Regions from separate parts of the Mesorhizobium sp. BR115XR7A genome, predicted to be linked through region 1. Evidence: predicted binding sites of a transcription regulator. Region 1 holds the regulator's gene; each other region holds the start of a gene.
What was found. The regulator LexA, encoded in region 1, represses DNA repair genes until DNA is damaged. The targets are predictions, from matches to a motif close to TGTTCNNNNTGTGTTCNG.

Region 1 (7,735 bases):
TTCAATTGCGGATGCTCGCCGAAATTGGCAATGCCGATACGGATCTGATCGGCCGCGGCACTGCCGGCACTGACCATCAATGCGCCTGCCAGGGCCAAGCCCGACAACCAAGCGGATTTCGACTTCAACATCATTTCCTCCCAGATTTGATCAGGGCCGCTTGGAAACGCGGCTACTACGGCGATCATGGTGAGTCCGCCGGTCTGTGTCAAACATTATATATAATTGTTGCTGTGACGCACTATCATATATACTTTTCGCCAGACGACGGATTGATCACCATGCTGAATGAAACGAGTTCCACAAAAACGGAAGCCGCCTATCAGCTGTTGCGGCGCGACATCCTGACCACGCGCCTCATGCCCGGCGCCCCGCTCAAACTGAGTGCGCTGCGCGGCACCTATGGCGTCGGCTGGACACCGTTGCGCGAAGCCCTGTCGCGGCTCGAGGCCGAACGCCTGGTCACCGCGATCAGCAATCGTGGTTTTGCCGTGGCTCCGGTGTCGCGGGCCGAGCTGGAGGATCTGGCACGCGCCAGGATGGTGGTCGAGATACCCCTGTTCCTCGAATCGATGGAAAAAGGCGGCAGGGAGTGGGAGGATGCCGTGGTCACCGCCCACTACCGGCTCTCGCGTTGCAAGACAGCGGTCGACGATCCCTCGGACGCGGCCGTCGACAGATGGGACGAGAACCACGAGGCTTTCCATGCGGCGCTGCTGAGCGCCGCCACATGCGACTGGCTGTTGCGGTTCCGCTCGACGATCTCGGATCAGCTGCGCCGGCATCATCGCTTTCTTGGTCTGGCGCCGACACTGCGGGCCGCGGCCGGCCTCAAGGATGGCTATGAAGAGGCAATCGAAGCGCTACGCGAAGCGATTGCGATCGAACACCATACCGCGATCATGGAAGCGGCGCTCGACCGTGACGTCGAGCGGGCCAAGGCGCTGATGACGGCGCATATCGGCTACACACTGCACGTCTATGTCCACAGCGAAGACAGCGGCGCTACCAGATACGCCGCTCGCGCCGGCAGCTTGAAGGCGGGTTCGGGATAACTTCAGCGCTTCCGCCACGCCTATTCGAACGCGCTGGCCGGAGTGCGCCGAACGCCCCGATCCATGGCCGCCCGAAGCTACCAATCGTTGGCATTTTGGTTTCGTTTCGTTCCGCGAATAATGGCTCCGCGAATTATACGTCCCTCCGAGGAGAAGCCTTCCAACTAACTGATGCCAAAGCCTCGTCGGCGGATGGGCCACAGGCCATTAACCAAAACGATTTCAATGCGCCTGCCGACGGCGGAAAGGACTGGTTGCCGCCCGCCGTCGCGGGCAAAAAACTTCAGACCCCTTAACAAATTCATTAAACTTTAAACGGTTGCAGAACACAACTGGAACAGATAGTGTTTGTTCTGGGTTTGTTTTTTCGATTCTGGTTCAACCTTTCGTTCAATGTCTTGGGGGCCGCCATGCTGACACGCAAGCAACATGAACTGCTGATGTTCATCCACGAACGGCTCAAGGAAAGCGGGATACCGCCTTCCTTCGACGAGATGAAGGAAGCACTCGATCTTGCCTCCAAGTCGGGGATCCATCGCCTGATCACGGCCCTGGAGGAGCGCGGCTTCATTCGCCGGCTACCCAATCGGGCGCGCGCGCTGGAAGTGCTGCGGCTGCCGGACTCGATCGCGCCGGGCCTCAATGCGGCAAAGAAGTTCTCGCCAAGCGTCATCCAAGGCAGCCTTGGCCAAGGCAGTCTCGGACGCCAGATCAGGCCGGCCGCTGCGCCTTCGCGCCTGCCCGCGGCCGGCAACGACGACGACGCGGTTTCAGCCGTGTCCATCCCGGTCATGGGCCGTATCGCCGCCGGTGTGCCGATCGATGCCATCCAGCATCAGACGCATTCGATCTCGGTGCCGCCGGACATGATCATGGGCGGCGAGCACTATGCGTTGGAGGTCAAGGGCGACTCGATGATCGAGGCTGGTATCTTCGATGGAGACACGGTCATTATCCGCAATGCCGACACGGCAAGCCCGGGCGAAATTATCGTGGCACTGGTCGACGAAGAGGAAGCGACACTGAAGCGGTTCCGCCGCAAAGGCGCTTCGATCGCGCTCGAGGCCGCCAATCCAGCCTACGAAACGCGCATTTTCGGGCCGGACAGGGTCAAGGTACAAGGCAAGCTGGTCGGGTTGATCAGGCGCTACTGAACCGGCTTGTTATCGGGCTTGTCGGGTTTTTTGTACGGCGGCAGCCCCCTCGCCTCGCGTGAGAATTTTCGCTGTTCGTGCCAGGGCCGGTATGGTCCGTCGACGGCAAATGCGATCGCGGCCCGGGTCGTGGCCGACTGGGGATTGAAGAAGACGGCAGCGCTTCCCCTGCGGGCGAGCTGCCGTTTGGTGACGACGAGAACCAGTGGATTGTGGCAGGCGTCATAGGCGGTTGCGTCATTGACGATGATCAGGTCGGCGAAAGCGCAGGCTTTCCAGGTGGTCTTGCGGTCCTCGACATAGGCAATGATCGCGCCGGAAGGGTGCCTGGCAAGGCACAGGCCTTCGCGGCAGTAGAAGGGCGATCCCGGCGGCAGGTCGGTGGGACTGGCAACATCGAATTGCCTGTCTGTCGTGTCGAACATTTCCGGTTTGACGATTGTTTCGGAGATCAGGGCGCGTTTCCAGTTGTCGGTTGCGAATTCGTTGGGACGTTCCCGGTTGACGGCCAGTTCGCCATTGCCGATCGGCAGCGCGACCAGCCGCGCATCTTCCGAGATCAGCACATCGGGCGCGCGTGTGTGCGACACAGTCAACAGGCCGGCGAGCGCGAATGGCAGCGCCGCGAGCCGCAGCCATGTCGTCGCCATCGTCGCGATAACCAGCGCGACGGTGACCAGCAGCACGGATTGCTGCGAAATCAGCCCGACTCCATCGACCGGAGAGCGCTCCGATATCCACGCCGACACGGCGATCATTGCTGTCAGGCCCTTGCCCATGAGGTAGAGAGCCGGCCAATCCAGTCCGAATGGCATCAACAGCGCGCTGGCGACGGCCAGGAACATCACGACCGACACGATAGGCATCACGGCCAGATTGGCGAACAGGCTGAGCGGCGATACCCGCTGGAAATGCCAGATGGCAAACAGTGCCGTGGCGCTGCCGGCGATAATGGACGTCATGGCCAATCCTCCTGTCGCCAGCAGGAATTTTCGCGTCAGGAACCCCGCCAGGGATCGCTTTGGCGGCGGTGGCCGCGTCTTTCCCGCACGGTGATCGGCCCAGCCGGCATAAGCGCCAACCAGGGCCGCGGTCGCGGCGAACGACATCTGAAAGCTCGGGCCGACGACCTCGTGAGGCGAGACCAGGATCACGGCGATCGCCGAGATCGCCAGATTGCGCATGGTCAGCGCAGCGCGATCGAAGAAGACGGCAATCAGCATCACCGCCAGCATGATGAAGCTGCGTTCGGCCGCAACGACGACACCGGAAATGATGAGATAGGCCGCGATCGAGAACAGTGCGGCGGCGGCCGCGTATTTCTTCACCGGCCGGCGCGCGGAAAAGTCTGGAAACAGCGCGAAGGCACCACGCAGCAGACCCATGATGGTGCCGGCCACAAGCGCCATATGCAGTCCCGAAATAGAGATGATGTGATAGATGCCGGTACGCCGCATCGCTTCATTGATTTCATCGGGTATGCCGGCGCGCACGCCGACGATCAGCGCCGCCGCGATCTCGCCTTCAGCGCCGCCGACGCTGCCCCTGATGTGGTCGGCGATGGCTTCGCGGGCATTTTCGATGCCTGAAAAAAGGCGAGCCGATAGCGGCATCTCACCGTCGTCGGCGGAAACAACCGTTGGATTGCCGAGAAAGAAGCCGCTGCCGCCGATGCCGGCGAAATAGCTGTCGAAAGAGAAGTCGTAGCTGTCCGGCCGCACCGGGCCGGTCGGCGGCAACAGTTTGGCGTAGCCTGTGATGAGCGAGCCGGCGGTCATTCCCTGCGGTATCTTGCGTGCGGAAAGCCGGACCCTTTCCGGCGCATGGCGCAGTTTTGGCCGGGCGGTCGAAATCACGTCCATGGTCAGCCGGATGCGGCCGCTCTCCATCTCCTCGATCGAGACCACGCGGCCGGTCAGTTGCGTGGAGATTTCCGAACCCAGCATCCGGGTTCCGGCTCGCCATGTTTCGACCTTCGCCGCGAGCAGGCCCAGCGCGCACAACAGCACTGCCATGAAACACAGATGGGTTTTCGACCAGGAGCGCGAGACGAAGGCACAGACCGCCATCAGCACCACGACCGCGACGGGTTTTGCAAAGTCGGGCTCGGATGCCAGCGAGAAATAGGCGATCGCCCCAACGGCCAGACAGACCGGCACCAGCAGGAACGCGATGCCCCGGTCGAGTTCGAGCTCCGCCGCCTTGGCCACGCCATGGCGCACGCGAGGCAAGGATACCAGGCCGACTTGCCGGCGCACGCGCGCGATCCTGCCCGCGGCAGGAGCCGGCGCCGGCTCCTGCCCACCTGCCTGCAGCGACCTGGTTTCGGGCGCAGCCACGAGCGGAGATGGCAGTGGGATCGTCGCAGGCGCCGCAAACAGGGATCGCTCGCTGACGCCGATAGCGGCATCCTCGCCCCGATCCGAGCCCCGGCCTCGTCCAGTCATCGGGTCTGCCCCTTGCACCCTCGACGTCCTATGCTACATGAACGCGCAACGCGCGAAAGTCCGCACGCTCCGCACCCAGCTTCAGACGTTTTCCGAGAGTTCCATGCCCGACAAGGTCATCACCCGTTTTGCCCCCTCGCCGACCGGCTATCTGCACATCGGCGGCGCGCGCACGGCGCTCTTCAACTGGCTCTATGCAAAGCATACCGGCGGCACGATGCTGCTGCGCATCGAGGACACCGATCGCGAGCGTTCGACCGATGCGGCCACATCGGCCATTCTCGATGGCCTGACCTGGCTTGGCCTTTCGTGGGACGGTGACGCGGTCTCCCAATTCGAGCGCGCGCCGCGCCATCGCGAGGTGGCCGAGGAGCTGGTGCGCCTGGGCAAGGCCTATTACAGCTACGAGACTTCAGCCGAGCTCGAGGCAATGCGCGAAGCTGCACGCGCCAAGGGCCTACCGCCACGCTATAACGGCCATTGGCGTGACCGCGACCCGTCGGAGGCGCCGTCCGGCGTCAGGGGCGCCATCCGCATCAAGGCACCGGCCGAGGGCGAGACGGTGGTGCAGGACCGGGTCCAGGGAGACGTGCGCTTCCCCAACAAGGATCTCGACGACTTCATCATCCTGCGTTCGGACGGCAACCCGACCTACATGCATGCCGTCGTCGTCGACGATCACGACATGGGCGTCACCCACATCATCCGTGGCGACGATCACCTGACCAACGCCGCCCGCCAGACCGTGATCTACAACGCCATGGGCTGGGACGTGCCGTCGATGTCGCATATCCCGCTGATCCACGGCGCCGACGGCGCCAAGCTGTCGAAGCGCCATGGCGCGCTCGGCGTCGAAGCCTATCGCGCCATGGGCTATCTGCCGGAGGCGCTGCTCAATTATCTTGCGCGGCTCGGCTGGAGCCATGGCGACGACGAGATCATGTCGATCGAGGACATGGTCTCGTGGTTCGACATTGGCGACGTCAACAAGGGCGCGGCGCGCTTCGATTTCGCCAAGCTGGAAGCGATCAACGGCGCGCATATGCGCCGTATGGCCGACACCGAGCTGTTCGATATCTTTATCGCCACCTTGCCCTATCTGGAGGGCGGCCCGGCGATGGCGGCGCGGCTCAACGAGAAGAACAAGGCGCAGCTGCTGGCAGCACTTCCGGGCCTGAAGGAGCGCGCCAAGACGCTGGTCGAGCTTGTCGACGGCGCCGCCTTCCTGTTTGCCGCGCGGCCGCTGCCGATCGACGACAAGGCGGCACTCCTGCTCAATGACGACGCGCGCAAGATCCTGCGTGGCGCTCACGAAGCTTTGAAGTCGCTGTCAGGCGACTGGACAGCGGCCACGGCCGAGGCCGCGATCCGCGACTTTGCGCTGGCTGGCGGGCACAAGCTTGGCGCCGTGGCCCAGCCGTTGCGGGCTGCGTTGACCGGCAAGAGCACGTCACCGGGCGTATTCGACGTGCTTGCCGTTCTGGGGCGTGAGGAAAGCCTGGCGCGCGTAGCGGATCAAATCGATTAGGAGCAAACTGGCCCAAGAAGATTGGCATTGAAAGGCGGGTTTCGCAGTGCAACATTAGGCCTTGGCCCAATCTGGCACGCACCTCCTAGAATGCGGTGGCGAATACGCGCATTGCGGTGATTTCGACGTGTCGCTCTGCGGAATTTGCCTTTGCCGGCATGAGGAAACAAGAAGGAGTTTGCAATGACCGAAGCTGCGAAAAAACTGGATGTGGGCGGCCAAGAGGCCACGGCAACGCTGGAATTCGCCGGCAAGACTCACGAATTCAAGGTGCGAAGCGGCTCGGTCGGACCTGACGTCATCGACATCGCCTCGCTCTACAGCACCACCGGCGCCTTCACCTATGACCCCGGTTTTACCTCGACGGCAAGCTGCGAGTCGGAGATCACCTTCATCGATGGCGACGCCGGCATCCTCCTGCATCGGGGCTATCCGATCGACCAGCTGGCCGAACATGGCGACTTCCTCGAAGTCTGTTACCTCCTGCTCTACGGCGAATTGCCGACCAAGGCGCAGAAGGACGATTTCGACTACCGCGTAACGCGCCACACAATGGTGCACGAGCAGATGTCGCGCTTTTTCACCGGCTTCCGCCGCGACGCGCACCCGATGGCGGTGATGTGCGGCGTGGTTGGCGCGCTGTCGGCCTTCTATCATGACTCGACCGACATCTCCGACCCGTACCAGCGCATGGTTGCCTCCATGCGCCTGATCGCCAAAATGCCGACGATCGCGGCCATGGCCTACAAGTACCACATCGGCCAGCCCTTTATTTATCCCAAGAACGATCTCGGTTTCGCGGCAAACTTCCTGCACATGTGCTTTGCCGTGCCGTGCGAGGAGTACAAGATCAACCCGGTGCTGGCGCGTGCCATGGAGCGTATCTTCATCCTGCATGCCGATCATGAGCAGAACGCTTCGACCTCGACCGTTCGCCTCGCCGGCTCCTCGGGTGCCAACCCGTTCGCCTGCATCGCCGCCGGCATTGCTTGCCTGTGGGGCCCGGCCCATGGCGGCGCCAACGAAGCGGCGCTCAACATGCTGGGCGAGATCGGCCATGTCGATCACATCCCGGAATTCATCGCTCGCGCCAAGGACAAGAACGATCCATTCCGCCTGATGGGCTTTGGCCACCGCGTCTACAAGAACTACGATCCGCGTGCCAAGATCATGCAGAAGACCGCGCACGAGGTTCTGGGCGAACTCGGCATCAAGGACGATCCGCTGCTCGACATCGCGATGGAACTGGAAAAGATCGCGCTGACCGATCCCTATTTCATCGAGAAGAAACTCTACCCGAACGTCGACTTCTATTCCGGCATCACGCTGAAGGCGCTGGGCTTCCCCACCACCATGTTCACCGTGCTGTTCGCGGTCGCCCGCACGGTCGGCTGGATAGCCCAGTGGAAGGAAATGATCGAGGACCCACGCCAGAAGATCGGCCGTCCGCGCCAGCTCTATACCGGCGCGCCGGAGCGCGACTACGTGCCGATCGCCAAGCGCTGAGACAAGTGAGTAGTGAGTAGTGGTTAGTGAGTAGTCAGGTTAGAG
Region 2 (7,735 bases), on a different contig from region 1:
GATATTGTCGGAGAAGCGCCGCCGCTCGTCATCGCCCATCGCGCTGCCTGAATCGCGCAGCAGTTCGGCCGCGCCCTGGATCGCCGTCAGCGGCGATTTGAGTTCATGCGAGACATGGGTGGCGAAGGTCTGGATGGCGTCCGAGCGCGCCTGCAGTTTTTCGGCCATGTCGAGAAAGGCGGCGGAAAGCTCCGCCATTTCTCGCGTGCCATGGTGGTCGAGAGGCCGGATCGCGTCGCGCTCGCCGGCGGCGATGCGCTGGGTGCGGTCGATCAGCGCGTAGATCGGCCGGCTGACGGTGCGCAGGAAGACGAGGCCGATAAGCAGCGTGCCGCCGAGAATGGCGATCGCCGCCGCCGTCACCTTGCCGCGTTCGCCATAGAGATGTTTTATGATGTTGTTGGGCGTCCGCGAGACATAGACCACGCCGGCGACCTTGCCGTCGACGGCCACCGGCAAAGCGACGAAGACGCGCACCTTTGTGCCGCGGCTGACCGAATAGAGCGGCGGCGCCGGCTGGTTGGGGATGCGCAGCCGGAGCGCGCTGGCATAGCGCCCGGCAAGTGCTGCGCGCACCTCCTCGACCCCGGCAAGCGACTGCCCGGTCTCGTCGCGCCCGGCAATCACCACACCCCAGGGATCGAGCAGCCGGAAGCCGGCCAGCGTGGTCTTCTGCGTCGCGTCGAGAATGCCCGCCAGCCGCGCGCCGATCGTGGCGAAAGCGGGATCGACCGTGGCGGGGATCCCCGCCGGCCGGGTCGCAAGCACGTAGTCCGAGGCGAGATCGAGCTGCGGCTCGATCGGCCGATAGGGCGAATCGAGATTGGCGCCTCGGCTCGCATAGCCATTGGCCGGCGGCATCGCCACGCCAAGCTTTTCCGGTGAAATGCCGGCGTCGCGGACCTCCTGCGCATAGATGGCGGCGATGGCCGCGCCCTGTGCGATCAGTTCTGCCTCGGTCTGGCGGATCAGCTGGTTCTCATAGAGGCGGAAGAAGAACAGGCCGACCAGCGGCAGGGACATTACCAGGATCAGGATGGCGACGACGACCGTGGCGAGGCGCGGCCGCCATTTGCGGCCGACCCACTTGCTGCCAATCGACTTGCTTGATGTCGTCAGCCGCATCGGCCGAGCCGGAAGCCGACGCCGTGCACGGTCTCGATGACCTCCGGGCACCCCACGGCCGCCAGCTTGGCCCGGATATTGCGGATATGGCTGTCGACGGTGCGGTCGGCGACATGGATCTTGCCGGCATAGGCATTGGCCATCACCGCGTCGCGGTCGAGCACATGGGTGGGCCGCGCCAGAAACCCTTTCAGGATCGAGAACTCGATCGCCGTCAGGGCGAGCGGCTTGCCGTCGAAGGCGGCCGCGTGGCTGGCCGGCGCCAGGGTGAGCTTTCCCTGCGCGAACTGCCTGTCGTCGGCCGGTTCCGGCGCCGCCGGACGGGCGCGGCGCAGAATGACGTTGACACGGGCGACGAGTTCGCGCGGGCTGAACGGTTTGGTGACATAGTCGTCGCCACCCATTTCGAGCCCGAGGATGCGGTCGATCTCCTCGTCGCGTGCGGACAGGAACAACACCGGCACGTCTGATGTGTGACGCAGCCGCCGGCAGACCTCCAGCCCGTCCATCTCCGGCATGCCGATGTCGAGCACGACAAGGTCGGGTGTGCTTCGTTCGATTGCCTGCAGGGCGGCGGCGCCATCGGAGACGGCAGCCGTTTTCATGCCGGCCTTTTCCAGCGCGAAGCAGATCACTTCGCGGATATGCGGGTCGTCGTCGGCGACGAGGATGTGATGCGGCATGGATTAGCGATCCGGCACGAGTTCTGCGGCGCTGGGAACAATAGGCCGCCTGTTGTCGAGATAGCGAAGCAGGCGCCAGTCGCGGAAGCTCCAGCTTCGCCAGTTTTCCTGCAGGCTGCGATACCAGCCTTCATCGACACCGCGCAACCTTGCCAGTTCGCCGACGGCACCGGCATTGGCCGTCCCGCGCTGACGATCGGAGATGCGATCGAGCGCTGGAAACGCGTCCGGCCCGAGCGAGCGGAGATACCTGACGTCGAGCGGGATGCCTTGGCCGCTCATTTCGAGGGAATGGTCGACATTGCAGGTGGCGATCATGGCTGCGAAGTTGATGAAACAGCAGGCATAAAGCGTTAGGGATAACGTCAGAAGATTGGCGGAGAGCAGCCATTCACTGGATTTTCCGAGCGCGATACGGGCGATGATCAGCGCAAGGCCGGCCGCCACCAGTCCCATCCAGACGAAGGCGGCGACGCGCCAGTAGGTCAGCGCATAGATGCCGACATAGAGGTCGAGCCGCAGGATCGACGAGACGACCAGCATGATGTTCTGTGCCACCCAGGCATAGACCAGCCGGCGGATGAGCGGGTCGGCCGATGTTTCGCTGCCGGGCCTCAGCGCCGCAAGGACAAAGCCGGCGGCCAGCAGCGCGGTGACGATCAAGGGATAGGCGCCGCGATGCGCGTAGGCGGCGTAGCTCAAACCATCGGGAAGCGCGACCCCGCCCCACAGATAGGTGGCGTCGAGTCCGCTCTGCAGCGCAAACAGAATGTTGAAGACGATCAACGCGCGCAGGATGGCGGCCTTGCCGAAGACGATATCCTCGACGGCGTGCCTGTCGGCCGCTGGCTGGGCATCGGCAGGAGGGTGATTTGGCCTGGCGATGCGGCGCTGAAAGCGCGGCAGGCGTGGCCGCAGAAAGGCCCAGACGCCGGCAAGCACGAATAGCCAGAAGGTAATCCGCGTCAGCTGGATCAGGTCGAGCAGCTTGAAGACGTCGATCAGCGACAGCCACTCTTCGATGACCGGATTGGCGGCACCGAAAAGGGCGACGAAGACCGCGCCCAGCGTCAGCGGCATTACCCAGACCGCGATTGCCGCCAGCCTTATGCGATGTCCGCCGAACCGCCGCGCCGCTCTTCGCCACTGGAGAAAATCGCCGAGGAACCGGAACGGCGCCGCCAGTCCGAACAGCACGATCTGGCCGGCAATTCGCGCCATGCCGTGCCACGGGCGGCCGCTCAGCGAAAGCGCGAACGCCACCAGCGCGGCAAGCGCGACCGAGACGGACAAGGGACTGACAGTCTCGGCGAGCGGCAACAGCGCGACAAGCAAGGCGGCCGACTTGAGCCACATCTTCCCGTCGCTGAAGGCGGCGGGATGCACGGCAACCGCCGCGGCGGCAAGCAGCGTAGCGAACAGCAGAACCGTGATCCCGGCGGGCTGGCCGTAGAACAGGAAATCGGCGAGCGCGACCAGCAGCACGGCGACGCCGAAGCGGCTGCAATAGCTTGGCGCGGCGCGGAAGAAAGAGGTCATGGCCTGATCTTCCTGATGGCGTCCCATCGCCATGGCGATGGGCTCTTGCGGACAAATGGGATGGGAATTGCAGCGGGGTTGGCGCGTTGCGGGTCGACCAGCCACCAGCCTTCGCTGCGCAGCCGGTAAGGCAGACGGGGTTTTGCTCGCTTGTGCATGCCGCCTGTGTCGCAGGCCTGCAGGAAAGCGATGCGGCGGATCGGAGGAGGTTTTCGGCAGGCGCGTGCAGTTTTCGTGCAGGGCTGGCGGCTTGCCTCGACCAATCACACACGGCATAGATCTGGCATGACCGAAATCTACCGCCCGCGCCGCTCCGTGCTCTATGTCCCGGCCTCCAACGACAAGGCGCTGGCCAAGATCGCGCAGCTTGCCTGCGACGCCGTCATCATCGACCTCGAGGACGCCGTCGCCCCCGCCGACAAGATCGCCGCGCGCGAAAAACTGGCCGGCATTTTCGCCAACCGCCCTGATGCCAATGGCCGGCGACGCGAGATGGTGGTACGCGTCAACGCGCTGTCCAGCGAATGGGGCACTGACGACCTTGCGGCCGTGGCCAAGGCGGAGCCGGACGGCATCCTGCTGCCGAAGGTCGACACGCCGCGTGACGTGCTTGAAGTCGGCGATGTGCTGGACGATAATTTTGCCCCGGACAGCGTGAAACTATGGGCGATGATCGAGACGCCCAAGGCCATGCTCAACATCGGCGCCATCGCCGAACTCGGCCGCGACTCCGCCTCGCGCCTGGATTGTTTCATCGCCGGAACGAATGACCTGATCAAGGATACCGGCGTGCTGGCGACGCCGGATCGCGCCTATCTGCTGCCATGGCTGATGCAGATGCTGCTGGCGGCACGCGCCGGCGGGATCGACATGCTCGATGGGGTGTTCAACGAGTTCCGCGACCCGGATGCGTTCGCGCGTGAGTGCACGCAGGCAGCCGCCATGGGCTTCGACGGCAAGACGCTGATCCATCCATCGCAGATCGAGGCGGCCAACCGTGCCTTCGCTCCGTCGGCGCAGGCGCTGGCCGAGGCGCGCGCGGTGAAGGATGCCTTCGCGCTTGCGCAAAACAGTGGCACGGGCGTCATCGCGCTGAATGGCAGGATGGTCGAGCGGTTGCACTTGGCGCAGGCTGAAAAACTTCTGGCGAAAGCGGCCGCCATCGGCGCATGATATTCGCCGATTTGGGATACACGACAGGAATTGGACGATGAAACTCTACCGCTTTCTCACCGCCCCGGACGACGCCAGCTTCTGCCATAAGGTGACGGCGGCGCTGAACAAGGGCTGGCACCTGTTCGGCTCGCCGACCTACGCCTACGACAAGAAGACCAAGACCATGCGCTGCGGCCAGGCCGTGGTGAAGGATGTCGATGGCCAGGAATACGGGCCGGATACGAAGCTCAGCGACTGGTAGGGGAAAACGCCGAGGGCTATTCAGCCGCCTCTTCGATTTTCTCCATATCATCGTCCGACAGGCCGAAATGGTGGCCGATCTCGTGGACCAGCACGTGGGTGACGATGTCGCCCAGCGTTTCCTCGTTTTCGGCCCAGTAGTCGAGCATGGCGCGGCGGTAGAGCGTGATACGGTTCGGGCCTTCGCCTGTCTGCGGGTTCCAGCGTTCGGCGATGCCGCGGCCCTCGAACAGGCCGAGCAGGTCGAACGGCGTTTCCAGCGACAGGTCGTCCATGATCTCGTCGGTCGGGAATTCGGCGATCTGGATGACGATCTCGCCGGTCAGCTTGCGAAAATCCTCCGGCAGGTGGGCGTAGGCCTCCAGGGCAAGGAACTCCAATTCCTCCATCGAGGGCGCAAGTTCACCATGCCAGGTGCGGGTCTTGTAGATGCGGGCCATGCTTTGTCCTTTGATCCCGGCATATAGGCGTTCGCGCTGGTCGAGGCAAATGACGCCTGTACGCCGGTGTCGCGCAGGAAGAGGAATAAATTCCTTGATGAGCCTGCTTGACTCTTCCGATCCCCTCTGGAATCTATAGGAACATAACAGGAACAATCGTGAGTGAAAGCTGACCGTCATGGCGATGACCGCCGTGGCGCGGGAGACTGTTTTTGCCCTGCGCCGCCAGATCGCGAAGATCGAGGGAACGCTGCCCGAGCGCCTGCAGGCGCCGGCTGGCGCGCCCCTTGCTGACGCCGGCAGCGATCTGACGATCGTCCGGCGCGGGCTTGCCGCGGCCTTGCCGGATGCTTTCCTGCCCATCGGCATCGAGCGGCTCGATGCCGCGCTCAGCGGCGGCCTGCCGAAAGCCGCCCTGACCGAAATCCATGGCCTGGAAACCCGCGATGCGGGCGCCGTCGCCGGTTTCGCCCTGTCGATCGTCAGCCTGATCCTCAACCAGGCGCAGGGGCTGCCCATCCTGTGGATCGGGACATCGGAAATTTTCCACGAGGCCGGCTTTCCCTATGCCAGGGGGCTGCATGCCTCGTTCGGCATCGAGCCCCAGCAATTGCTGTTTTCCGAGGCGCCCAGGCTTGTCGATGCGCTGTGGATCGCCGAGGAGGCGGCCCGCATGACCGCGCTTGCAGCCGTCATCCTGGAGATCCGCGGCAATCCGCAGCGGCTGGACCTGACCGCGACACGCCGCCTGCATGCGCGGGCGCAAGGTGCCGGCCGGCCGGTGTTCCTGCTGCGACAAGCGGCCGAGCCCGAACCGACGGCGGCGCCTGTTCGTCTGATTGTCGCTTCGGCGCCGGCCGTGCCGCGCGAAACAGTCGCCGGGCCGCTCGCCGGCTCGATCGGTCACCCGGCCTTCACCATCAGCATCGGCAAGAGCCGCACGGCCCTGCCTGGACAATTCACACTGGAGTGGAACCCCGATGAATGCAGATTCGATGAAAGAAGGGGCGAGGAAAGAAGCAGGGCAAGCAACGAATGGGCAGAGAATCCTGTCCCTGTGGTTTCCCTATCTCGCGACCGAAAGGATCCTGCGGCAGCGTCTGGGGAAATCCTGGCGTTCCCGGCCGCCGGATCATCCGCAGCCATCTCATCCACCGCTCGTGATCAGCCATCGCCAGGGCAACGCGCAGCGCATCGCGGCCCTCGACGCGCGGGCTGAGGCGCTGCACCTGAAGCGCGACATGGGGATTGCCGATGCGCGCGCCATGCATCCGTCGATCGACATCGTCGAAGCCGATCCGGAGGCCGACCGGCGCCTGCTCGAGGGCCTTGCCGACTGGTGCGACCGCTACACGCCGCTGGTGGCGCTGGACGGCATCGACGGCCTGTTCCTCGACGTCACCGGCTGCACCCATCTGTTCGGCGGCGAACGCGCCATGCTGGACGAAATCCTGTCGCGCTTCTTCCAGCAGGGTTTCGACGTCCGCGCCGGGCTTGCCGGCACGCCCGGGGCGGCCTGGGCGGCGGCCCGCTTTTGCGGCGACCGCATCGTTCCATCAGGCGAGGAGGAAGCCCTGCTCGCGCCCTTGCCGCTGGCCGCCCTTCGCATAGCGCCGGAAACCCGTACCAGCCTGGAAAGCGTGGGGCTGCGCACGGCGGGTGCCGTCATGGCGGCACCGCGCGCGCCGCTCGCCCGCCGCTTCGGCGCTTTGCTGCTCCAGCGCCTCGACCAGGCGCTTGGCCGTCTCGACGAGGCGATCTCACCGCGTCTTCCCGTCGCGCCGCTTTCGGTCGAGCGTCATCTCGCCGAGCCCGTCACGCTGACGGAGGAGATAGAGCGGCTGGTGGGCATGCTGGCGACGACCTTGAAGACCGACCTCGAACGCCGCGGCGAAGGCGCAAGGAGCCTGGCGCTACTGCTTTTTCGCGTCGACGGCGCCGTCAGCCGCATCGCGCTCGGCACCTCGCGGCCGATGCGCGAACCCTTGCTGATCCGGAAATTGTTCCATGAAAGGCTGGCGGCACTCGAGCAGCATATCGATGCCGGCTTTGGCTTCGACCTAGTGCGCCTCTCGGTGCTGGCCGTCGCCGCTTTCGACATGCAGCAGACCGATCTGACCGGCGAAGCGGCCGATGACGGCGCCGACATCGCCCTGTTCGCCGACCGTATCCGCGCCCGCCTCGGCGAGGGCGCGGTTCTGCAGCCGGTTCCCGTGGAAAGCCACCTGCCGGAACGCGCCGTCGCCGTCATTCCCTTCACCGAAGCCCCGCGCCGGACCACACCACCCAAGAAGCCGGACAGGATGCAGGCGCCGATGACCATCTTCCCGCCGGAACGACCGATCCGGCTGTTCCGTTCGCCCGAGCCCATCGAGGTGCCGGCCACCGAAATGCCGGAGGGACCGCCGCTGCATTTTCGTTGGCGCCGCGCGCTTTACCGTGTGACGCGCGCCGAAGGGCCGGAGCGCATCGCCGCCGAATGGTGGCGCGAGGCGCCGGGCGACGCGGCGGCGTCGACACGCGATTATTTCC
Region 3 (7,735 bases), on a different contig from region 1:
CCGGACCTATGGTGGTGGCTGGAGCTGAACGGTCCGCCGCCCGCCGTCTTTTCGCGCGGTCGCACGATCGATCGGAGAGCCATTGTCGGGGGGATTCGCGCGGCGCATCCCGCCGATCGCAAAGGGCACGATGTCGCACCTTTGCAACTATCTGATTTTACTACCTAAAATACACAGCGCGGAACTTCCCTGCGTGGCTTGACGGGCGCAAACCCTCTAACTATGTTGCCGGCGACTTTAGAAGCGGACGGACGGTGACGGTCTGCCCGGGCAGGGGGGTTGCGATGGCCGAGAAAAACAGGCCAGACGGAACCGGAGAAACCGGCCGCGGCAAGCAGCATGACCCCGAAATCCGCGACGACGATCTTGAGCGACGTCGGCGTGAACTTGGAGCATCGCTTGCGACAAGGCTGCCGAACCGGCTCGAGGGGAAAGACGACGCGAAACCAGTGACCGGATACGGTCAGGCGATCAAGCTATCCAGCGAGTTTATCGCCGGGGTGGTGGTAGGCGCCGGCATCGGCTGGATCATCGACCGTATGGCGGGGACATCGCCGTGGGGTCTGATCATTTTCCTGCTGCTTGGTTTTGGCGCCGGCGTGCTCAATGTCATGCGTTCAGCTGGCGTTGTGGCGGAATTCGGACAGGGCGATAAATCGCGTCCTGACCGAGACGACAGCAAATAGCCGCCCTGGCGCGGCAATGGTAATTTAGCCGTGCGCGGCATTGACGGGGTTTGAACGTGGCAGCTGACAAGGTCGATCCGATCCACCAGTTCCATATCATCAAGCTGGTTCCGATCGAGATCGGCGGCTATGATCTGTCCTTCACCAATTCCGCGCTGTTCATGGTCGCGACCGTGGTCATTGCCGCGGCCTTCCTGTACCTGACGACGTCGAGCCGCAGCCTGGTTCCCGGCCGGCTGCAGTCGGTCTCCGAAATGGCCTATGAATTCGTCGGCAACATGCTGCGCGATGCCGCCGGCACGCAGGGCATGAAATTCTTCCCCTTCGTGTTCTCGCTGTTCATGTTCGTGCTGGTCGCCAATCTGCTCGGCCTGTTCCCGTATTTCTTCACCATCACCAGCCACATCATCGTCACCTTCGGTTTGGCCATCATGGTGATTGGCACCGTGATCGTCTATGGATTCATGAAGCATGGCCTTGGCTTCCTGAAGCTGTTCGTGCCGAAGGGCGTGCCCCTCCTGATGATGGTGCTTGTCGTTCCGATCGAGGTGATTTCCTTCGTGTCGCGCCCGGTCAGCCTCTCGGTTCGTCTGTTCGCAAACATGCTCGCCGGCCACATCACGCTGAAGGTTTTTTCGGGATTTGTGGTCAGCCTCAGTGCGCTGGGTGCGCTCGGCATTGCGGGTTCGATCCTGCCGCTGGCCATGGCGGTGGCGTTGACGGCGCTCGAATTGCTGGTGGCGCTGTTGCAGGCCTATGTCTTTGCGGTGCTGACCTGCATGTATCTCAACGACGCCCTCCATCCTTCGCACTAATCAGGTTTCCGGCACGACGCCGGATGGAATAGCAACGGAATTTTCAGATCCAAAGGAGTTGAACAAATGGACGCAGAAGCAGCAAAGTACATCGGCGCCGGCATCGCTTGCCTGGGCATGGGTGGCGCGGGCATTGGCCTGGGCAACATTTTCGGCAGCTACCTCTCGGGCGCGCTGCGCAATCCGTCGGCCGCCGACGGCCAGTTCGGCCGCCTGATTTTCGGCTTCGCCGTGACCGAAGCTCTGGGCATCTTCTCGCTTCTCATTGCGCTGCTGGCCCTGTTCGGCTGAGTACTGAGAAGATTGGACAGGCCGGCCGCGCAAGCGGCGGGCCTGATATCTGGGGATAGTCCATGTTCGTGACATCTGCCTTCGCGCAAGAGTCCGCGCCATCAGCCGACACCAGCCACGCTGCGACCGGAGGAGACACGCATTCCGGCACCAGCGTGCCTGCCGAAGCGCACGGCACGTTTCCGCCATTCAATCCGGAGACGTTTCCGTCGCAGCTTCTGTGGCTGGCGATCACGTTCGGGCTGTTCTACCTGTTCCTGAAGCGGGTCGTGATGCCGCGCGTCGGCGGCATCATCGATGTCCGCAACGACCGCATCAGCCAGGATCTCGACCAGGCGGCCAAGTTGAAGGGCGAGGCCGACGCCGCCGTTGCCGCTTACGAACAGGAACTGGCGGAAGCCAAGAAGAACGCGAACTCGATCGGCCAGCAGGCCAGCGATGCGGCGAAGGCGGAAGCCGACACCGCGCGCAAGAAGATCGAGGCCGCGCTCGATGAGAAGCTTGGCGAGGCCGAGGCACGCATTTCTTCCATCAAGGCCAATGCCATGAAGGAAGTCGGCAGCATCGCCGAGGATACCGCTTCGGCGATCGTCGAGGCACTCGTTGGCGGCAAGGCCAGCAAGGCCGAGATCGCGGCCGCGGTCAAATCCGTGGCCCGGTGAGGAGCGCATCATGGACGCTACATCTCTCGCAACGCTCTGGGCCACGATTGCCCTGATCATCTTCCTGGCCATCGCCATCTACATCAAGGTGCCCGGCATGATCGCCAAGGCGCTCGACGCCCGCGCCGCCAGGATCAGCAGTGAGCTCGACGAGGCCCGCAAGCTGCGCGACGAAGCCCAGCAACTGCTCGGCCAATACAAGAAGAAGCGCAAGGAAGCCGAGCAGGAGGCCGCCGACATTGTAGCGGCCGCCAAGCGTGAGGCCGAACTGCTGGCTGCCGACGCCCACAAGAAGACCGAGGACTACGTTGCCAGGCGCACCGCGCTTGCCGAGCAGAAGATCGGCCAAGCCGAGCGTGACGCGGTTGCCGAAGTGCGGGCCAGTGCCGTCGATATAGCCGTCGAGGCGGCACGCGCATTGCTCGCCGCCAAGGTTGACGCCAAGGCCGGAGCCGACCTGTTCAGGTCCGCGCTGCAGGATGTGAAGGCCAAGCTGAACTGAGCGTTCTTCAGTCGCTGACACGAAGCCGCCCGGGCAACCTGGCGGCTTTTTTGTTTGGGAGAAAGCGGCGCGTCAAAGCGGCCAATCTCCGCCCTCGTGGGGAAGATGGAATTGCCACTGCCGTCGCCCTACTCCAGCCCGGCCAAGCTCTCTTCCTCAACCACTTCAGTCCCGCCCAGCCGAAACGGCGCAAACGAGGTGCGATGCAGCCGAGCCACTGGCCCATGCGCCTCGATCGCCGTGCGGTGCCGGACCGTGGCGTAGCCCATATGGACTTCGAAGCCGTAGCGGTCGTGATGATTGCCGCAGCCGCGCATCATGCGGTCGCGCATGACCTTGGCGACGATCGAGGCCGCGGCGATCGATTGGGAGCGCTGGTCGCCCTTGATCAGCGCGCGCCCCTCGCAGGGCAATCCCGGCGGCACGTCGCGCCCATCCGCGAGCGCGAGCTTAGCCTGCACCGGCAGCCCGACCAGTGCGCGGCGCATCGCTTCGAGGCTCGCCTTGAGGATGTTGGTGCCATCGATGCCCTCGGCGCTGATCGACGCCATCGAGACGCCGAGAGCGGAGCCGATGATGTGCAGGAACAGCGCTTCGCGCTGCAGGTGGCTAAGCCGCTTGGAATCGTCGAGACCCTCGGGAATATTGGCGGGGTCGAGCACCACTGCCGCCGCGACCACGGGACCCGCGAGCGGGCCGCGGCCGGCTTCGTCCATCCCCGCGACCGGCCACAAACCATCGGCCATCGCCTTCGTCTCGAAGGAGAAATCGGGTTTTTCGACGATTTCGAAGAGAGGCGGAGAATCAGAACGCGCGCGAGCCATGTTGCGGCGAGGTTCGCATCGGCTCCGATTCTCCGCAAGTCCCTCCGGGTCGGGTGGGGCGCCGGACCGGGAGGGCACCGTCTGCAGGCCGGGGCAGGCCGGACGGGATTTCTTTGCCACGGCGGCAATGAACAGCCGAGGCGATTTTCGGTTCAGAGCAGCATCAACTGCTCCTGGTCCTTGCCGGCAGCGACGAACTGGTCGGTCCGCAGCGTACGCCGCTCGGCATTGAGGCCGAGCCGCTTTGCGGTGATCTCGAAGCGCCGGCCGATCTGCCAGGCATAGGGTCCGGCGCCCTTCATGCGCTTGCCCCATTCCGAATCGTAGTCCTTGCCGTCGCGCATCGAACGGACCAGCGACATGACGTGGCGGTAGCGGTCGGGATAGTGGCGCAGCAGCCAGTCCTTGAAGATCGGGCTGACCTCCAGCGGCAGGCGCAGCACCACATAGCCGGCTTCGCGCGCCCCGGCATGGTGCGCCGAGTCGAGGATGCGTTCCATCTCCTGGTCGGTCAGGCCCGGAATGATCGGCGCCACCATCACCGAAGCGGGGATACCGGCATCCGAAAGCTGCCTGATCGCCTCCAGCCGCTTGGTCGGCGTCGATGCCCGAGGTTCCATCGTCCTGGCCAGCATGCGGTCAAGCGTCGTCACCGACAGCGCCACTTTGGCCAAGCCCCGCTCCGCCATGCGCGACAGAATGTCGATGTCGCGCACGACCAGGGCTGACTTGGTGACGATGCCGACCGGGTGGCCGCGCGCCTCCAGCACTTCGAGGATTTCGCGCATGATCCGGTACTGCTTCTCGATCGGCTGGTAGGGATCGGTATTGGTGCCGATGGCGATGGTGCGCGGCTGGTAGCCATCCTTTGACAATTCCTTGTCGAGCAGGCGTGCCGCGTCGGGCTTGGCGAACAGCTTGGATTCGAAGTCCAGGCCCGGCGACAGGCCCATGAACGAGTGTGTCGGCCGCGCGAAGCAATAGACGCAACCGTGTTCGCAGCCGCGATAGGGATTGATCGACCGGTCGAAGGAGATGTCGGGCGATTCGTTGCGGGTGATGATGGTGCGCGGCTTTTCCACCTGCACCTCGGTCTTGAAGGGAGGAAGTTCCTCCAGCGAACTCCAGCCATCGTCGAAGACATGCCGGCTGACAGGTTCGAACCGACCGGACGGATTGATGCCTGCCGACCGGCCGCGGTTGCGGTCCGGACGGACCCGCATGCCGCTCTGCTCGATCATCGCGTTGGCCATTTCGGCTCGCCCTGCTCCGAAGGCTGCAATATCGGCGCGCATGATCGGTTCCATCTTCGCCCGCTCCCAGGGACTGTCCATGTTGTGTCGAATCGCTCTGCTCATGAAATTATTCCTATTTTATCGAGGAGAACAAATCAAGAACTTTCTATGGTGCGCTGCAAAAACTGGCGCCGACCAACGCTTTCCGCTATTCGGCTAACCATGCTCAGTGTTCTGATCGAAACGCACAATGACGAGGAGGGGCTCGCCCGTACGCTGGCGACGCTGATTGGCGGCGCGGTCGAGGGCGTGGTGCGCGAGGTTGTCGTCTGCGACACGGGCTCCAGCGACCAGACGCATCGCGTCGCCGAGCATGCCGGCTGCCACTATGTGGGGAGCGGCGGCATCGCCGCCGGCATCCGCCAGGCCAAGGGTGACTGGCTGCTGTTTCTCGAACCGGGTGCGAGGCTGGTGGAGGGCTGGATCGACGCCGTCGTCGCCCATACGGCCAGGCAGACAATAGCGGCCCGGTTCTCGCGGGCGCGGGGCAGCCGTCCACCGTTCCTGGCCCGGGTCTTTTCGGCAAACCGCGCGCTCGCCGACGGACTGGTGATCAGCAAGCGACAGGCGGCGTCGCTGTCCAAGAATGACGGCACCGCCGAGGCCTTAGCGCGCGGGCTGGCGACCAGGCGGCTCGACGCCGAAATCTGGCCAGCGCAGCCGAAGCAGCAGCACCGCTCTCGGGGGTGATTTTTGCAACGGCTCTGCGTGGCGTTGCTTACGACGCCGATTTGCCGCGCCGCAGATGCTCGTCCAGGCGCGGCATGATCTCGACGAAGTTACAGGGCATGTGCCGGTAATCGAGTTGTGGCTCGAGGATGCCGTCCCAGGCGTCCTTGCAGGCGCCTGGCGAGCCCGGCAGCACGAAGACGAAAGTGGCGTTGACGACACCGCCGGTCGCCCGGCTCTGGATAGTCGAGGTGCCGATCTTGTCATAGGAAATGCGGTGGAACACTTCCGAAAAGCCGTCCATGCGCTTTTCGAAGATCGGTTCCAGCGCCTCGGGCGTCACATCGCGTCCGGTAAAACCGGTACCACCAGTGGTGATCACGACGTCGATGGCCTTGTCCCGCGACCACGCCAGAACGGCGTCGCGGATTTTTTCGCGGTCGTCGGTGACGATATCGCGGGCGGCCAGGATGTGGCCGGCCTTGGTAATGCGATCGGCCAGTGTCTGGCCGGATTTGTCGTCGGCCAAGCTGCGTGTGTCGGAAACAGTCAGCACCGCGATGCGCACCGGAATGAAGGCTCGGCTCTCGTCAATTCTGGCCATCTCGCCCAGCCTCCGACGCCATGCTGCGCGTTGCCGCGACGAACCAGTCGGGCTGGCGGCTGCGGATCTCGGCCGCCGCGCGCTTGGCGACATTGCCGGTCTCGAACAGGCCGAAGCACGTCGCGCCCGACCCGGACATTCGTGAAAAGCCAGATCCGGCCCTATCAAGCCATGAAAGCGCCCTGCCGATGGCGGGCTGCATCGCAAGGGCTGGCTGCTCGAGATCGTTGCGGGTGATTTCCAGCCAGTTGCGCAGGCTGTGAAAATCGATGCTGCGCGGCAGCGGCGGCAGCGGCTCATTTTCGCGATGCGAAAGTGCGGCGAAGATTTCCGCCGTCGAGACCGGCACACCCGGATTGACCAGCACGAGACCCAGTGCTGAAAAATCCGGCACCATCGACATTTCCTCACCAATGCCGCGCGCGACCAGCGGCTTTGCCGCCAGGCACATCGGCACATCGGCGCCAAGCGAAAGACCGATCCGCGCCAGTTCGGCGCTGTCGAGCTCCAGCCCCCAGCTCTCGGTCAGCCCGCGCAGCACGGCCGCCGCGTCGCTCGATCCTCCGCCCACGCCGGATGCGACCGGAAGGTTCTTTTCGAGCCTGATGCTTACCGGCGGCGTGCTCCGAACGCCGGCGGCCTGCCGCAGGGCGTCGCGGCCCTTCAGCACAAGATTGCCGCCATCGAGCGGTACGTCCGCCGCATAGCGGCCGGACACGCTGAACTCATCGGCGTCGGCCGGCGCGATCTCGATCCTGTCGCCAAAGCGCGTGAACACAGCCAGGCTTTCGATGAGATGATAGCCGTCGGCGCGCCTGCCGGTGACGTGCAAAGCTAGGTTTATCTTGGCGGGTGCGGCCCATGTCCGGACACGCTGACCGGATTCCGCAGTCTTGATTGCGAGTGAAATGAGGGTCAGTCCTTGGCCAGCCGGTATTCGCCGGTCTGCGGATCCTTGACCAGCGTTCCCATCGCGCCGTTGGCCGCCTGTTTTTCGGTGCGCCGCACCTTGGCCGTCACGCGTTCAGCCTCGCGCACGAAGGTGCGGTAACCGAAATAGGCGGCGACGCCGACGACGGCGAAAAAAATGAGCTGCGGCATGTCAAACTCCTACCACGCTGGGCCGGTAAGACCGGCCGGTCGGGTCTTTCGGGCAACCATGCTAGACGCTTTCATGGCTTTTTCAAAGCCCGAAGCGCGCCCACGATGCGCGCTCTTCCGCCGCATTGATGACGCCGCTGGCGGCAGCCGCCGCGATATCGGGCGCCGAAAAGCCCTTGCTCGAGCCGAACAGGCCAAAGCGGCCGAACAAACCCCGCGGCGCCGCCACCAGCCTGAGCTGGGTCTTCGGCCCGAAGCGGGTCTTCAGCACCGTGCGCATGTCACC
Region 4 (7,735 bases), on a different contig from region 1:
AAGGCCTCCGGCCTCGACTTGGCGCAGATCCAGAAGGCTGGCGAGACGCTTGTCCAGCAGGCAGAGGCGGCCGCGGGCCCCGATCTGACCAACCAAGTGCTTGGCTCGGTGCCGAGCCTAAAGAGCCATCTGGGGCTCGGCTGATCGTCGGCTCGCCGGACCCGGTAACCCCGCCTGCCTACTTCGGCAGCGCGTAGGCCATCACGTAATCGCCCGGCTTGGTGCCCACCGAGCCGTGGCCGCCGGCGACGATGACCACGAACTGGCGTCCGTCCGCGACGGTGTAGGTCATCGGCGTCGATTGCCCTCCGGCCGGCAGCCGCGCCTGCCAGAGCTGCTTGCCTGACGTCAGCTCGTAGGCGCGCAGATAGTCGTCGACCGCGGCACCCAGGAAGGCGACACCGCCGGCGGTGATCATCGGGCCGCCAATGCCGGGCACCCCGACCTTGAACGGCAACGGCAGCGGCGTCATGTCGTAGACGGTACCGTTGCGGTGCTTGTAGGCAATCGTGCCGGTGCGAAGATCGACGCCTGCGACATAGCCCCAGGGCGGCGCCTGGCACGGAATGCCAAGTGGCGACAGGAACGGTCCCATCACCACCGCATAGGGCGCGCCGTCATTGCGGTTCAGCCCCTGCTCGCTGCCCTTGGTGTCGCCCGGCGGCGGCACGTCGGCGCGCGGCACCAGCCGCGACGTGAAGGCAAGATAGGTCGGCATCCCGAACATCACTTGCCGCACCGGATCGACCGCCACGCCACCCCAGTTGAACGTGCCGAAATTGCCGGGATAAACCAGCGATCCCTGCAGCGAAGGCGGCGTGTAGCGGCCTTCATAGCGCAATTTGTGAAGCGCGATGCGGCACGCCAGCTGGTCGAACATGGTGATGCCCCACATATCGTGCTCGGTCAGCGGCGGCGGGTTGAAGGAAAGGTCGGACGCCGGCTGCGTCGGCGATGTGTGGTCGCCCTCGATGGCGCCGCCGGGCGCCGCCACTTCCTTGACGGGGATGACCGGCTCGCCGGTGCGCCGGTCGAGCACATAGAGGTCCCCCTGCTTGGTCGGCCCGACCAGCGCGGGCACCACGGAGCCGTCGGCCTTGGTGATGTCGACCAGGCTCGGCTGCGCCGGCACGTCCATGTCCCAGAGGTCATGGTGCACGGTCTGGCGCACCCATTTCAACTGCCCGGTGTTGAGGTCCAACGCGGTGATCGAGGAGGAGAATTTCTCCACATTGGCACTGCGGCCCATGCCGAGCTGGTCCGGCGTCTGGTTGCCGAGCGGCACGTAGAGCAGGCCGAGCTTCTCGTCGGCGCTCGGCGTCGACCACATGTTGGGCGAGTTGGCGGTGTAGGTCTGGCCGGCCGGCAGCGGCGTCGTCTGGTCCGGATTGCCGGAATCCCAGTTCCACAGCAATTTGCCGCTGCTCGCATCATAGGCGCGGATGACGCCGGACGGCTCCTGCGTCGAATAATTGTCGTTGACCGCGCCGCCGACGATGATCTTGCCGCCGGCGATCAGCGGCGCCGAGGTCGAGTAGTAGTAGCCCGACTTCGGATACGGCATGCCCGTCAACAGATTGAGCGTGCCGCCCTCGGCGAAGGCCGGGCAAACCTGCCCGTTGGCGGCGTCGAGCGCGATCAGCCGCGCATCCGAGGTCGGCAGGTAGACGCGCGCCGCGCAGGGCTGGCCGGCGGCGCCGGCCGCATCGGCATAATAGGAAACGCCCCGGCAGGTCTGGTGCTGGCGGTCCTTGTCGAGCTTGATCTTGGGATCGTAGCGCCACTTCTCCTTGCCGGTCGCCGCATCGACGGCGATGGCGAAGTTGTGCGGCGTGCAGATATAGAGCGTGTCGCCCACTTTGAGCGGTGTCACCTGATAAGTGGTCTCGCCGACATCGTCGGGGCCTTTGACGTCGCCGGTGCGATAGGTCCAGGCCGGCGTCAGGTTGGCGACGTTTTCCGGCGTGATCTGGTCGAGCGGCGAATAGCGCTGGCCGAACTGCGTGCGCCCGTAATAGTGCCATTCGCCCGCAGGCACATCGCCGCCGAGATTGGCGTTGGGGATCACCTTGTCGGTGTCGAGGGCGCCGCCGATGTCCTTCGGGTCCGTGGTCATCGAATAGCCGGCCACCGCCAGCGATGCCAGCACGGCAAGGATCAAAGGGGCTCGCCCGTCCGGACCGGCAAGGCCGCGCCGCGCCCACGGCGTCAGCAGCCACAACGCCACCAGCACGATGATGCCGCCGCGCGGGCCGAGCTCCCACCAGTCGAAGCCGGTTTCCCAGACCGCCCAGGCCAGCGTGCCGAGCACGATCGCCGCGTAGAGCCAGAGCGCCGTGGAACGGCGCCGGTAGAGCAGCCAGGCGGCGACCAGGAAGGCGAGACCGACGATGATGTAGTACCAACTGCCGCCCAGCGAAGCCAACCAGATGCCGCCGGCGCCAAGCGCCAGGCCTATGAGGAAGAGAATGAGGGAGGTGATGGTGACAGCCAAGATGATACTCCTTCGACTGTTGCGCGCGTGGGGCGGGCTAGGGCAACCCGGCATTGCGCGTTTCCCGTGCAACTTTCTCCCGACGGCGGCGCCTGTCAAGCGTAGGTCGCGGACCCGCGGGCAGCAACCTCGTTCCGCCTGGGATTGTTCCATAACGGCGGTTCCCATATCGGTGAAGCCGCCGTATCGGGCACTTTGCCGGAACAAAACGTAGACAGTTCTGGTCTTTCCCTCCCGAATCACTACATTCGGGGGAGATGTCCGGCTTTTCCGAAGACATGCCCTTTTTCGACGAACCCAATGCGCGGCCCACGGCCCCGTCGGGCATTGCCGCGCGCGCCATGGCTGCCCGCGGCGGCCAAAACAATGCGCCCGACTATCTCAGGGGCTTGAATCCCGAGCAGCGGCTGGCCGTGGAGACCACCGAAGGCCCGGTTCTGGTGCTGGCCGGCGCCGGCACCGGCAAGACCCGTGTGCTGACCACCCGCATCGCCCACATCCTTGCCACCGGCAGGGCCTTCCCCTCGCAGATCCTGGCCGTCACCTTCACCAACAAGGCCGCGCGCGAGATGAAACAGCGCATCGGCATCCTGATCGGCGAAGGCAATGTCGAGGGCATGCCGTGGCTCGGCACCTTCCACTCAATCGGCGTGAAGCTGCTGCGCCGCCACGCCGAGCTTGCCGGCCTGCGATCCGACTTCACCATCCTCGACACCGACGACGTCGTGCGCTTGATCAAGCAGTTGATCCAGGCCGAGGGCCTGGACGACAAGCGCTGGCCCGCGAAACAGTTCGCCCAGATGATCGACGGCTGGAAGAACAAGGGCCAGGGTCCGGCCGACATCGCCGAGGGCGATGCGCGCAGCTTCGCCAACGGCAAGGGCCGCGAGCTCTACAAGTCCTATCAGGAGCGGCTGCAGACGCTGAACGCCTGCGATTTCGGCGATCTGCTCTGCCACCCGATCCGCATCTTCCGCGCCAATCCGGATGTGCTGAAGGACTATCACCGGCGGTTCAAATACATCCTCGTCGACGAGTACCAGGACACCAACACCGCCCAGTACATGTGGCTGCGGCTTTTGGCGCAGAGGCCGAGCGGACCACAACCAGCGCGAAGTGGTTCTCCGGGTGGGCGCGTTCCAAGTTTTTCCGGTGTTTCGGATAGAACGGAAGCTGGTAGCTATAGACCCGCAACTCCAGAGGCCGAATCAGCAGTTTCGGCCGAAGGCCGCAAGCCCGACCGGGCGTCCGAGCCGTTGCGAGGCCCCCGCGGAGGGCCCACGCCGGCAGGCGCGGAACAGCCCGTGAGCGAAAACAAAGTCAATATCTGCTGCGTCGGCGATGACGACCAGTCGATCTATGGCTGGCGCGGCGCCGAGGTCGACAACATCCTGCGCTTCGACAAGGATTTTCCGGGCGCCACCATCATCCGGCTGGAGCGCAACTACCGCTCGACCGCGCACATACTGGGCGCCGCCTCCCATCTCATCGCCTACAATGAGGGCCGTTTCGGCAAGACGCTGTTCACCGACCGCAACGATCCGGAGGACGGCAAGGTCAACGTCCACGCCGCCTGGGATTCGGAGGAGGAAGCCCGCGCCATCGGCGAGACCATCGAGGCCTACCAGCGCCAGAAGCATAATTTGAACGATATGGCGATCCTGGTCCGCGCGTCCTTCCAGATGCGCGCCTTCGAGGAGCGCTTTACCACGCTTGGCCTTAACTACCGCGTCATCGGTGGTCCGCGTTTTTACGAGCGCATGGAAATCCGCGACGCGATGGCCTTCTTCCGCGTCGTCGCGCAAGGCGCCGATGACCTCGCCTTCGAGCGCATCATCAATGTGCCGAAGCGCGGCTTGGGCGAAGCGACCATCCGCCAGATTCACGACACGGCCCGCGCCCTGCGCATTCCAATGCTGGAGGCTGCCGCCAACCTCGCCGAAAGCGACGAGCTGAAGCCGAAACCGCGCGCCGCGCTGCGCGAGGTCGCGGCCAATTTCGAACGCTGGCAAAAGGCGCTGGAAACCACCCCGCACACCGAGCTCGCCGAGACCATTCTCGAGGAGAGCGGCTACACCGACATGTGGAAGAACGACCGCTCGGCGGAAGCCCCGGGGCGGTTGGAGAATCTGAAGGAACTGATCCGTTCGATGGAGCAGTACGAGTCGCTGCGCTCCTTCCTCGAACATGTCGCGCTGGTCATGGATGCCGAGCAGAATGCGGGGCAAGACGCCGTCTCCATCATGACGCTGCATTCGGCCAAGGGCCTCGAATTCGAGACCGTCTTCCTGCCCGGCTGGGAGGAAGGCCTCTTTCCCCATCAGCGCGCGCTCGACGAAGGCGGCCGCTCCGGGCTGGAGGAAGAGCGGCGTCTCGCCTATGTCGGGCTGACGCGGGCCAAGAAGAACCTGCATATCTGGTTCGTCTCCAACCGCCTCATCCACGGGCTCTGGCAATCGACCATCCCGTCGCGCTTTCTCGAGGAACTGCCGGAAGCCCATGTCGAGGTCGCCGAAGCCGGCAACTCCTATGGCGGCTACGGCAATCCCTATGGCGGCGGCTCGTTCGCATCCGGCCGCGGCGGCGGCCAGGGGGCGGGAAGACAGAACCCCTATGGCGCTTCGCGCTTCGACAATATCGGCGGCACTTCGGGCGGCGGGGAAAAATCCGGCGCCTTCTCCAACACCTATTCGACGCCGGGTTGGCAGCGTGCGCAGGCCAACCGCACCGAGGCGACCGACCGCAACTGGGGCACGCGCTCGGGCCATCAGGTCGAACGCATCGGCTATGGTGAAACAGACTCCGGCTACGGCGCCGGCCGCACCAGCGTCAAGGGCCGCACCATCGATGGCGAGCTGGTCGCCAAATCCGTCTCCGACACGCCGTCCGCCTTCAGCGTCGGCGACCGCGTCTTCCACCAGAAATTCGGCAACGGCAACATTTCAGCCATCGAGGGCAACAAGCTGACCATCGACTTCGACAAGGCCGGCCAGAAGCGCGTGCTGGACGGGTTTGTGCTGCCAGTGTGAGGCTGCCAGCCTCGAAGGCTGACGTCCCGCCTCAATCCACCTTCTTCTCGCCCTTCTCCCCGGCCTTCACGATATCCCCTGTCGTAAACAGGATTTCCTTCAGTTCCACGCGCCAGTCCGTCTTCTGGCGCAGCAGGAATTCGAGGTCCATGCCGAAATGCTTGAACTCCTCGCTCTGCGCGTTCTTCATGATCGCCTTGGCCTGCGGGTTCTTCTCGACCGACATGCGCTGTTCGTACCAGCTGATCGCTTCCGCCTCCTCGATCAGCGAGGTGATCATGCGGGCAAAGGTCCGCACTTCCTGCGACAATTCTTCCGGCGGTTCGTGGTACTGGTCGAAACCCATGTCGTCCTCCCTCAACGGCTCACGGATGGAGCCAGGCATTGGTCCGCATCCATGAATGCGCGGGACGCGCCGCGGGTTCCGGGATCACGGCCACAATTCGGGATGATGGATCCGCGAACTATCTCACGACACTGGCGCAGCGCCGCCCTCTTCCGTGCGCCGCGCGATGAACGCGTCGAGCACGCCTGACGTGGCGGCCGCCGCGGCCGGCGGCTCGAAATCGGCAAGGGTGCGCTTCCAGATGCCGGTGGCGCGTTCGGTCGCGGTCTTCGAGCCGCTTTGCGTCCAGTTGCCGAAATTCGACCAGTCGGCCACCAACGGCTCGTAGAAGGCGGTGCGATAGCGCGCCATGGTGTGGCCGGCCGAGAAGAAGTGGCCGCCCGGCTGCACTTCGGCGATCGCCTCGAAGCCTATTGCGTCGTCGTCACCGGGGGTCGCCGCACAAAGTTCCGCGACCGTCTGCAGCGCCTCGATGTCGGTGACCAGCTTTTCCAGGGAAACGCTCAAGCCCCCTTCCAGCCAGCCGGCCGCGTGGATGCAGACGGTGGCGCCCGACAGCACCGAGCCCCACAGCGCGAACTGCGTCTCGTGCGCGGCCTGCGCGTCCGAAATGTTCGCCGCGCTGCCGCCCCCCGAGCGCCAGGGCAGACCGGTGAAGCGCGCCAGCTGGCCTGCGCCCAGTGTGGCTTTGACGTGCTCCGGCGTGCCGAAGGCCGGTGCGCCCGATTTCATGTCGACATTGGAGGAGAAGGAACCGTAGACCACCGGCGCGCCCGGCCGCACGATCTGCGCCAGCGTCAGCCCGGCCAGCGCTTCGGCATGCTGCAAGGTCAGCGCGCCGGCCACGGTGATCGGCGCCATCGCACCGGCCAGGCAGAACGGCGTGATGATCAGGACCTGGCCCGCCTTGGCGAAATCGATGATGCCTTGCGCCATCGGAATGTCGAGCTGGCGCGGCGAGTTGGTGTTGATGACGGTGTAGCAATGCGCGCCCGAGCGGAACTCGTCCTCGGACAGCCCGCGCGCCAGCCTGATCATCTCGAAACTGTCATCGACCTGCGGCGTGCCACGCGCGAACACGAACGGAAATTTGTCCGACAGAGTCAGCTGCGCCCGGTTGACGGCATAGTGGCGGAAACGATTGTCGATGTCCTGCGGTTCGATGCACGGCCCCAGCATGTGCAAGACGTCGAAATGCTGCACCAGCTTGATCAACTCCTCGAAGGCGACCAGCGTCCCGGGCCGCCGGCCGCGCTCGAGATCGGTGACATTGGGCGCGCCGGAGCCCGCCAGGAATGTCATCGAGCCCAGTTCGAGCGACAGGTCCCGAGAGCGCGCGCCGGCATAAGCGTGGATCGATCGCGGCGCCGAGGCTAAGGCTGCCGCCACCATGTCGCGACCGATGCGCACCATGTCGGTGTCGGGGTCGACCAGGGCGCCGGCGCGGGCGAGCACCTCGCGCGCCTCGGGCAGCAGCACCTTGATGCCCAATTCTTCCAGCACGCGCAGCGCCGTGTCGTGGATCGACGCCACCTGGTCGTCGGAAAAGATCGGCTGCGGCAGGAACGGATTCTTCAGCGCGCGGTAATTGGGCTTGCGGCTTGATTCGCTGCCTGCCTCGCCCATGCGTCCGCGCCGGCGTTCGCGCCTCGTATCCCGTGCAGCGTCGTCGACCATCAGAAACTCCTCCTCATTGCCGCATCGCTCTGCCCTGGGGACCGTAGGGCGAGGCCGCGATGACCCGCGCCGTCCGTTCGACGCCGACAATGTGCACGCAAAGCGCCATCCCCTCCCCAGCGAAACCGTCGTCCACCAACGCCAGCGCGACGCTCTTGCCGATCGTGGTAGCCAAATCCACCCGAGGCG

Region 2: a site for LexA is predicted at 5,341-5,358, ahead of LB557_RS23360 (ImuA family protein). Genes of this name have one in related genera too.
Region 3: a site for LexA is predicted at 5,162-5,179, ahead of LB557_RS09945 (PA0069 family radical SAM protein). Genes of this name have one in related genera too.
Region 4: a site for LexA is predicted at 2,694-2,711, ahead of LB557_RS22055 (ATP-dependent helicase). Genes of this name have one in related genera too.

The regions. Positions count from the first base shown of each region.
Region 1 covers NZ_JAIUHW010000019.1:35,562-43,296, forward strand. Annotated here, with positions in the region: gene LB557_RS29125 (ABC transporter substrate-binding protein) at 1-131, opposite strand, end outside; gene LB557_RS29130 (GntR family transcriptional regulator) at 282-1,055, shown strand; gene lexA (transcriptional repressor LexA) at 1,466-2,209, shown strand; gene LB557_RS29140 (ComEC/Rec2 family competence protein) at 2,203-4,656, opposite strand; gene gltX (glutamate--tRNA ligase) at 4,760-6,184, shown strand; gene gltA (citrate synthase) at 6,368-7,690, shown strand.
Region 2 covers NZ_JAIUHW010000011.1:181,786-189,520, reverse strand. Annotated here, with positions in the region: gene LB557_RS23390 (ATP-binding protein) at 1-1,125, opposite strand, end outside; gene LB557_RS23385 (response regulator transcription factor) at 1,116-1,808, opposite strand; gene LB557_RS23380 (DUF4173 domain-containing protein) at 1,812-3,347, opposite strand; gene LB557_RS23375 (HpcH/HpaI aldolase/citrate lyase family protein) at 3,633-4,520, shown strand; gene LB557_RS23370 (DUF1737 domain-containing protein) at 4,558-4,764, shown strand; gene LB557_RS23365 (metallopeptidase family protein) at 4,781-5,203, opposite strand; gene LB557_RS23360 (ImuA family protein) at 5,382-6,422, shown strand; gene LB557_RS23355 (DUF6504 family protein) at 6,364-7,735, shown strand, end outside.
Region 3 covers NZ_JAIUHW010000004.1:87,476-95,210, reverse strand. Annotated here, with positions in the region: gene LB557_RS09980 (cell wall hydrolase) at 1-28, shown strand, start outside; gene LB557_RS09975 (AtpZ/AtpI family protein) at 285-686, shown strand; gene LB557_RS09970 (F0F1 ATP synthase subunit A) at 743-1,501, shown strand; gene LB557_RS09965 (F0F1 ATP synthase subunit C) at 1,568-1,792, shown strand; gene LB557_RS09960 (F0F1 ATP synthase subunit B) at 1,855-2,454, shown strand; gene LB557_RS09955 (F0F1 ATP synthase subunit B) at 2,465-2,956, shown strand; gene LB557_RS09950 (ribonuclease HII) at 3,085-3,780, opposite strand; gene LB557_RS09945 (PA0069 family radical SAM protein) at 3,933-5,087, opposite strand; gene LB557_RS09940 (glycosyltransferase) at 5,238-5,765, shown strand; gene moaB (molybdenum cofactor biosynthesis protein B) at 5,794-6,348, opposite strand; gene LB557_RS09930 (4-(cytidine 5'-diphospho)-2-C-methyl-D-erythritol kinase) at 6,335-7,258, opposite strand; gene LB557_RS09925 (membrane protein) at 7,264-7,449, opposite strand; gene LB557_RS09920 (S49 family peptidase) at 7,532-7,735, opposite strand, start outside.
Region 4 covers NZ_JAIUHW010000010.1:211,983-219,717, forward strand. Annotated here, with positions in the region: gene LB557_RS22045 (hypothetical protein) at 1-144, shown strand, start outside; gene LB557_RS22050 (glucose/quinate/shikimate family membrane-bound PQQ-dependent dehydrogenase) at 179-2,494, opposite strand; gene LB557_RS22055 (ATP-dependent helicase) at 2,752-5,523, shown strand; gene LB557_RS22060 (hypothetical protein) at 5,555-5,869, opposite strand; gene LB557_RS22065 (trimethylamine methyltransferase family protein) at 5,993-7,546, opposite strand; gene LB557_RS22070 (hypothetical protein) at 7,560-7,727, opposite strand.